DNA from 2 places in the Neobacillus terrisolis genome. Region 1 is predicted to be linked to the other one. Evidence: riboswitches for the same ligand, from Rfam matches in the RefSeq annotation. Region 1 holds a riboswitch; the other holds the start of a gene.
The links. Region 1 has a riboswitch for cyclic di-GMP ahead of ACI48O_RS15530 (OmpL47-type beta-barrel domain-containing protein). Riboswitches for the same ligand answer to the same signal wherever they lie in the genome.
Positions count from the first base shown of each region.

Region 1 (4,640 bases):
CATTTGTGTTATACCAATAGTCAGCTGTATCAATCGTTGTGATTGGTGCTTCCTTATCGATTTTAACTTGAACTGTATTAACTCCTTCAACGTTTCCAGCATTATCGACGCTATAGAAAGAGACGGTATGAATACCAGCTTCGCTTATAAGCAATTCGGTTCCTTCCACAAACTCTCCATTATCAACAGCATAAAAAGTGCTCTTTACGCCGCTTAAGTCGTCTGTTGCATTAAGCGTTACAGCAACATCAGAATTTGACCAGTCTAGAGTCGGTTCGGCTACTGTAACTGGTGCTGTTACATCCGTAGGGGTTGGTGCACCAATTTCAACAGGGATTTCTGCGTATGCAATCGACTCTGTTCCATCCGCTGTAACAGGAACAACAACATAGACATAAGAGCCTTCTTCTTCCTCTTTTACGGTAAAGCTTGTATCAGATGCTCCTCCTACTAGGATTCGTTCACCGTCAACTACTTTATAAACATTATAGAAGCTTGCTTCCGGTACTTCTTCCCAAGCAAGCGTTACTTCATTTCCGTTTACCGCTGGTTCGGCTGGCTTTGGTGCATCCAATAGCGGCTTAACCTCCGCAACGACAATATTGGAATAGCCTGATTTACCAAAACGGTCCGATTTAGCAATTACAGTATATTCATGATTGCCTTGTTCTAAATTTGAAACATAGTAGGAGGTTTTATCCGTTGTTGTGATTAATTGCGGTTCCCCATCTACAATTTTGTAAATCTCGTATTCTGTTGCATACGGTACAGACGACCATCCAATCAAGCCACTATTATTCGTATCCATTAATAAAGAAATTTTAGGTGCCTGCATTTGAGGAAAGTCTACCGTAACGGTAAATGGTTTTGCAGGTGATTCACCAAACCGTTCACTAACGGAAACTAGTTCAAATGTATAATCGCCTTCTGGAAGATTACTTAAATAATGAGAACGGTTTGAAGTGGTCGTAAGTAATTCCTTTTCACCGTCTTTAACTAGATACAATTTATATTGATCTGCATATGGTGCAGCAGACCACATTAATAACAAGTCATTTCCGTTATAAAAATACGGATAAATTTGTTCAGGTGCATTGATGACTGGATAAACGACATTAACTGCCGTTTTACTTCCTACTGTTGTCTCCCCGTAACGGGCATTATAAGCAGTCACCTCAAAAACATTTTCACCAGCAGGTAAGCCAGAAATGTATTGCTTTAACTCCGTTGTTGTTGCAACTAATGTTCTTTCACCATTAACAAGCTGATACACTTTATATGATTCAGCAAAAGATACCGCCTGCCATCTTAACAACACATTATTAATATCATTAATATAGGCATTTAAGCCGGCTGGAGCAGCCATTTCCGGAAAAACAATGTTTACAGCAACAGAGCTTGGCGCTGATTCTCCGAATTGGGTATTGTAAGAAGTGACTTCATAAACACGATCACCTTCTGAAACATTAGCATAATATTGACCAGTTTTCGTGGTTGTAGTTAATAATTCCCTTATACCATTTTTAACTTCATAAATCTTGTAACCTGTTGCAAATTCTGTTGCATTCCACTTTAATGTAACGTCATTGCCATTTGTGATTGTTGAAGTCAATCCACTAGGTGATTGCATAACAGGATATTTAATCACAACGGGTAAATAAGCTGAAAGAGGAGACTCTCCGGTACTATTAACGGCAGTTACCGCATAGGTATGAGTTCCTTCAGTAACACTTGTTAAATACTTATAATTATTGGTTACTTGGAATAATAAAACTTTTTCTTCGTCCTTAATTTCATAAACCCGGTAGTTTGTCGCACCGGTCACCGCATCCCATCTCAACAATACATTATCTACTCCATCTGGATAGTAACGTAAATTGAGCGGTGCTGTTAGATTACTTGCAGCAAATGCCGAAGTAATCGGTAATACTAACTGCAAAAACAGGATGGCTAAAACAAAAATAGCTAATTTTTTCCTTATTAATCGCATACCTTTTCCTCCTATTAAAATGTGAAAAGCATTTGCGAAAAAGGCACTCTATTGTGGCAGCCCGGCTGACATACTAGAAAGGTTAGTCCCGCAGCTTTGCGTCTTACAGTTTCCCGTAATTTGCCCTTTTTCACTTTCTAAGGAAATCAAAGTTCCACATCACTCCTTTCCCCAAAATACAGGGTAAAAAGAAGTCCCTTTTTCTAAGAGACTTCTTTTTCATTTGAGTAAATAGAGTAATTAGAGTGTTAGGCTATTAACCACGAAGTAACTGTAATACACCTTGAGGCTGTTGATTAGCTTGCGCAAGCATCGATTGTGCAGCCTGAGAAAGGATATTATTCTTCGTGAATTGCATCATTTCTTTCGCCATGTCAACGTCTCTTAATCTAGATTCTGCTGCTGTTAAGTTTTCAGATGAAGTACCAAGGCTGTTGATCGTGTGCTCTAAACGGTTTTGGATTGCCCCTAATTTAGAACGCTCAGAGGATACTTTACCAATTGCACCATCTAACACCTTTAATGCGTCTTCAGCACTAACTTCACTCATTAGTGAAATGTTTACGCCGTCTTTCTTAAGCCCTAAAGCTACTGAATCCATCGCATTAATGCCAATTTCCAATGTTTGTCCAGCGTTCGCACCTACATGGATTGATACCGTATTGTTAGAAGATCCTACTGTAATTGTTGAAGTAGAAGCAGCTGCGATCGTATCTTTAAATGACAATTGTAAATTTGAAACTTCCACAACAGAGTTGGAACGAACAGCAATTCTGCCATCTCCAGTTCCAGCAGCAGCGTCTCCATTGATATCAACTTGTGCGATGAAGTCATTTGCATTTCCGGCAACTTGAAGTTGTTCTAGTCCACCATTTAGACCACCGTTCATTTCAGTGTTAAAAGAAGAACGGTCGATTCCCTCTGAAGATTTTGCATTAATCGTTAATGCGCTAATATCATTGGCAGCTCCTGATTGACCTGAAATGACCATTGCATTAGCAACGGAAGCTGATCCATCTAGACCCTCAGCACCTGTTCCAAGAGAAGTGAAATCTCCTGGTGCTGCACTCATCGATACGTCAGCTGCACCTAATGTGTTTTTAACAGAAGACATAAAGTCGTCTAGCGTGCTTTCTGCGGTAACAACATACACAGAAGTTTTTACTTCACCACCAACAACAGCAGATAGAGTGATTTCGTCGCCAACCTGCAAACCATAGTTTGAAATTCCGTCACCAAGATCAGTCATCTTCGTTCCACCCGTTACTGGTGCAGCTGCGCCACTGTGATCCATTAATGTTCCTGTTTGCCACATTGCTGCAGTAGCACTAGCAAGTGGGCCAGATGTTGTAACTGTTGTTGTTCCAGCAGCAGCTGTTGCAGAAGCTACTACATTATCAACGGAACCGCCTGTTGATTGAGCGAATTTCGCAGTTTTAGAAATATCACCGTTTAAGATTTTAAAGCTGTTAAATTCTGTATCAGAAGCAATACGGTCGATTTCACCGATTAATTGGTTTACTTCTGTTTGGATGTTTTCTTTGTCTTGTGTAGTTGATGTTCCGTTTGCTGCTTGGTTTGAAAGCTCACGAACACGTTGAAGAATGCTGTGTGTTTCGTTCATTGCACCTTCAGCAGTTTGGATTAACGAAATCCCGTCTTGCGCATTGCGCTGTGCTTGATCCAAGCCACGGATTTGCGCTCTCATTTTTTCAGAGATTGCAAGACCAGTTGCATCATCTGCTGCACGGTTGATTCGAAGACCTGAAGATAATTTTTCTAGGTTTTTTGCTGCTGCATTTGAGTTTGAACTAAGTTGATTAAACGCATTAAGAGCTGAAATATTGTGATTAATTCTCATTACTTCTTTTCCTCCCAGTTGCTTTATATTTTTATTTTTTGTCTTGCTAATATTAATTAACGACACTTTGTTTTACAGTGACGAGGGGCTGTTGAATGTTTTTGTGAAAAAATAAAAATAAAATAGGCAAATGTACCCAGAACGCTTGATGTATCCGGAAACATTTGCTTATTTTTCTATTAGGCTGTTTTAAATTGAGCTGGGCTGTTGATTGCAGAGAGAGGTGCTCCCTTTCCGCGGGCTCGTCGTCCGGCCAAAATTGTTAAAGTTGGTCATTTGAAGTGGTCATGTGACCAAAATAGAAGGGAAAAATCGCCAAAGTGGTCACATGTGAATATATACTAGAAGACGGACATGTAGAATAGGTCCATAATTGGCCAAAACGGAGCTGGAAAAACGCAAAAGTGGCCAGTAGGAGGTTTCCACTGGCCAAAATGAAGCTTACAAATCCCAAAAGTGGCCAGTAGGAGGTTCCCACTGACCAAAATGAAGCTTACAAACCCCAAAAGTGGCCAGTAGGAGGTTCCCACTGGCCAAAACGAAGCTTACAAACCTAAAAAGTGGCCAATAGGAGGTTCCCACTGGCCAAAACGAAGCTATCAAAACCAAAAAGTGGCCAATAGGAGGTTCCCACTGGCCAAAACGAAGCTATCAAACACAAAAAGTGGCCAATAGGAAGTTCCCACTGGCCAAAATGAAGCTAACAAAACGCAAAAGTGGCCAATAGGAGGTTCCCACTGGCCAAAACAAAGCTAACAAACCCAAAAAGTGGCCAATAGGAGGTTCCCA
Region 1 is NZ_JBKFGH010000024.1:85,591-90,230, forward strand. Features, by position in the region: gene ACI48O_RS15530 (OmpL47-type beta-barrel domain-containing protein) at 1-1,990, opposite strand, end outside; cyclic di-GMP riboswitch class I at 2,043-2,125, opposite strand; gene ACI48O_RS15535 (flagellin N-terminal helical domain-containing protein) at 2,247-3,851, opposite strand.

Region 2 (4,640 bases), on a different contig from region 1:
TGAACAACTATTTGCGAACTGCGATTATATTACTGTTCACGTTCCTTTAACAAATGATACAAAAGGAATGTTCAATAAAGAAACATTCAGCATCATGAAGGATGGAGTAACGATTTTGAACTTCTCTCGTGGTGAACTGGTAAATGAAATTGACATGGCTGTTGCACTAGAAGATGGAAAAGTTGCAAAGTACATCACTGACTTCCCGAACGAAAATGTGTTAACAATGAAAAATGTTGTGCCAATTCCACACCTTGGTGCATCAACACTTGAATCAGAAGAAAATTGCGCAATTATGGCTGCACGTCAAGTGAAGGACTTCCTTGAAACAGGAAATATCAAAAACTCAGTGAACTTCCCGAATGCTTACCTTGATTACACAGGTAAACGCCGTGTCGCTGCATTCCACAAAAACGTTCCAAACATGGTTGGACAGCTTACAGCTGCTATCTCAGGCTATGATTTGAACATCGCTGACATGGTAAACAGAAGCCGTGGCAATTACGCTTACACAATGATCGACATTGACGAAAAAGTAAACGGCGACGTCATCCCTGGCCTTGAACAAAAAATCAACCAAATCGAAGGCATCGTAACAGCCCGAATCATCTAATCACCTGTTTGACACAGGGGGACGGTTCTCCTGATTCAATTTTGAGCGTTCTTACGACTAAAAAATGAAGCTGACCTAAATGTAAGAAACTACATTTATGGTCAGCTTTTTTGATTTTGGTAAATTTTCGTGAATACTGGGTATAGTGAATGACTAAACTGTGACTTTTGGTATATTGATTTCCACGCCTCTATGCTATCTTAAAATTAATCATTTTGAAGTAAAAATGTAACATGGAGGGATACAGATGAGTTGTGGATGCAGTTCAAAATTAAAAGATGGACAAGCTATTGTGGATCATGTGAAGGAAAAGGGGAAAGAAAACTTTGCTCCAGATGTGGCACATGAAATTACATGTGAATGCGGAGAAACATTTGTATTAGAAAAAGTAATTATGAATTGCCCAAAATGTGAAATGACTTACGCAGTAACACCTTGCGGGTCAAGTGATAAAAACAATATTAAGCTTGCAGGGATAAAATACGCATAAGTAACAAACAAAATAACAAATGGCCCCCCTTATTTGATGAGGGGGCCTATTTGTTATGTACATCCTCATTGAGGAAAAGTTCCTTTTCTTAGGGAGTGGACATCGAAAAATGAATCACAAAAACCGTCCCTCTATTTCAAACCAATTTGCACATTATAGGTTTGGCCGTCGTTCAGTGTAATGGATAGTTGGTAAGTGCCGGATGTTAGGCCTTTTGTACTTAGATTGAAGATATATTGGTTGTCATTTAAATCATATCTGAAGAAATTTCCAGTTGTGGCAGCGCTTGTTGAAATGGCTTCCTCTACTCCGCTTGCATCGGTACTAATTTTTTGGTAATAAATCGAAGCAATAGCATCCGTAACAAACGCCCCGTTCGCATCTTTTAACTGAAACTTCACAGGCACTGTGCTGCCAGCTTTAAAAATACTTGTCCCATTTTGGTTGATTGGTTGAAGCACTCCACCGAAATCGTATTCAACAGTATAGTGAATCTCAATTTCATTACCAGCCTGATCTTTAACAGTGATAGATTTCTCTCCAACTGTGCTCGTATCGAGTGTTCCGCTTTCCTCAGAAGCAAGGCCAGATGTTGCATCACTTGCAGTCCAATTTACCACTTGGTTTAGCTTATAGGCCCTGCCATTTTCAATCCCTTCAAAGACCGGAGCTGTTTTATCAAACTTAATTGTAATCGGATCGGAAGAACCTGTATTTCCTGCATAATCTTTAGCGGTTCCGATAATTTCATGAGTACCGTCTTCAGTAACTGTAACAGGGGCGCTAACAGAACTTTCATCAACGCCTGATCCACCTTCTTCGTCCTCAGCAGTGAAGGTTACCGTTACATCCTTGTTATACCATCCATTTTCATTTGGGGAACTGTCAGGTGCACCAGTCACAACTGGTTCAATCGAATCATACATGTAGGAAAAGCTTACTTCTTCACTTTTATTCTTTGCAGCATCAACAGCAAATAAAGTTACGGTATTTAATCCTTGAATTGGAGTTGGTAATGCCAAGCTGTGTGTTCCAACGTCAAAGAAACCTTTTGATTCACCATTAACAAAAACTTCACTAGACTCATCTAAAGAAAACTCAAAACCCGCAGGCAGTGAAGCAGCATTAAAAATGCCATTTATTGAATTTACTAAAGTTAAGATTGGAGCAGTTGTATCTGCTGGAGCTGGTGAGTCTGCAACAACCTGAATCGTAACGTAATCTCTATCTTTATTCCAAACCTGATTGTTTCCTGTTGTAACGTTTGAAGTCATAATAACCTCCAGGGAAAGTGGACCAGGGGTGGTACCTTCCGGAATCGTGTATTTAAGATCAATAATTTTTGGAGTATTAAATTCACTGGCTGCAAACTCCAACGTTTTATTATGTTGAGTTTGTCCGCCAAGGTTAACTGTAACCGTAGCAGCATCTGTTGCTGGTTCTTTCCCGCCACCATCTGGGACAAGCTCTATTTGAACAGGTACAGTTATTGTTTCACCTGGTTTACCTGAAATAACAGTGTTCTCTTGAGCGACAAATTCATTTGCAACTAATTCTCCATGAGCTAATACTGAGGTAGCTGGCAGTATACCAGAAATAGCAATTGCAGCAGTTGTGTAAAGCGCCTTTTTCGTTAAAATATTAATATAGCTTTTTTTCATTTTAAAATCCTCCTCTTAATAAAGGTAAGAGGGTCGGTTACACTACTCGCTCCACTAAGCCCAAGTGTCCAAATAAAGGCTAAGCATCATTACGCCCCTTTAAGTTGTCAGGTGCCACTGAATCCTCCAATGGCCGAATAAAATTTGATAGTACATTCGTATCAAATTCAGTAGAATATTAAAACGATTAATTATATAGTGCTATACACCTATACTTTAGTGGCCACTAGTATATGTAAAAACCTATATATCTATTATATTCGATATAAAGAACAACGAAATGAAATTTAGTCGACAAATTCCGGCATACCCTGAACTGTATTGAGGAAATTCTACATGGATTTTAATCCAACCCTAGGGAATTAGTATGTTTTTTATCACTGTAAAATAATACTATGTTATTACCATACAAAACAAAGTATGATATAAGAAACAACTAAAATATAGCAGGTAATAAAAGAGGGTAACAGATGGAATTGCATTCTGATCATATATTGCTACAAATGTTAATGGTTTTATTCCCGATCATTTTACATCAGGCTCTATTAAACAATCGTAAATTAGAAGAAAAAGAGTCCTTTTATTGGGGAATGGTTTTTACGGTTACAATGGGATTGTGTTTAGCTTTTGCTATAAAAATAGATGACGGGGTTTTTCTAGATTTGCGAATGGTTCCGTGGTTTTTAGGTTTCATTTATGGAGGAAAAGCAGTAGGTATTTTTGTCACAACCTTTTATGTGGTGGTTCGCTTCTTTGTAGGTGGTGACGGAATGATCCCTGCTTTTATCGTATTGCTATTAGGAAGCCTGGTGATTTGGAGATTCCGAAGCTACTATTTAAAATGGGAACGAAAGAAGAAGATTCTCTTTTCAATCCTTTTTCTTATCATTTTATCTAGCTTAATCCCGGTTTTTGGAACTATCCTATTAGATAAATCATTAACAACGAGTAGGCTTTTCATCAATATAGGATTTGTTACAACAAATGCGATAACTTTATGGCTCGCTGTCCATTTGATGGAGTCCTATCAAGAAAAGCAGGATTTAGTAAAAGAAATTCAAAAAAACGAAAAATTACAAGTGGTTGGACAGGTGGCAGCAAGTGTAGCCCATGAAATTAGAAACCCAATGACGAGCGTCCGTGGATTTATTCAATTACTGTCAGCTTCAAAAAATATAAATATAAATGAAAAAAACCAACTCCAACTATGCCTGGATGAACTTGATCGAGCAAATGCGATTATTTCTGATTATCTAAGTTTAGGGAAAAATCCAGAATTGGAGCAGCATGCGGTGTTGGATATTACCAAACTTGCTACGCGATCCGTCGATACGCTTACTTCTTATGCAACGATAAATGGTGTGAATATAACTATTGATGCTTGTGTTAACGCTTATGTTATGGGCAATAACGGACGATTCCAGCAAATGCTTGTGAATCTAATTAAGAATGGGATTGAAGCAGCCCGTCCAAATGGGTATGTAAAAGTGAAGGTTTCCATGATCGACCAGCAGGTAGAAATCATCGTTGAAGATGACGGGGTAGGAATGACGCCTCAGCAAATGGAAAACATCGGTCTGCCCTACTACTCAACAAAAGAAAAAGGAACAGGTCTAGGACTAATGGTTACTCTCCAAATCATCAAAGAGATGAATGGAATTTGGAACGTATCAAGCCAGCAAAATAAAGGGACTGCTTTCAAAATTTACTTTCCATCGGTTAAAAACGAATAACAAATAGAAAAGTTCAGCTGCCTTGAAGCATAAAGAGGTAGCTGAACTTAATTTATATTATCGGTAGAATAAATAAGATTTTTTATTTGTACTCATTATCCTGAGGTTGATAATTTTAAAAGAATAAGAGGAGTATTTGTTAT
Region 2 is NZ_JBKFGH010000027.1:126,118-130,757, reverse strand. Features, by position in the region: gene ACI48O_RS17120 (phosphoglycerate dehydrogenase) at 1-613, shown strand, start outside; gene ACI48O_RS17115 (hypothetical protein) at 861-1,103, shown strand; gene ACI48O_RS17110 (PxKF domain-containing protein) at 1,235-2,764, opposite strand; cyclic di-GMP riboswitch class II at 2,787-2,870, opposite strand; gene ACI48O_RS17105 (ATP-binding protein) at 3,235-4,497, shown strand; gene ACI48O_RS17100 (cupin domain-containing protein) at 4,639-4,640, shown strand, end outside.
Region 2: it holds a riboswitch for cyclic di-GMP, as region 1 does, so the genes downstream of both, ACI48O_RS17110 (PxKF domain-containing protein) here and ACI48O_RS15530 (OmpL47-type beta-barrel domain-containing protein) in region 1, are expected to answer to the same signal.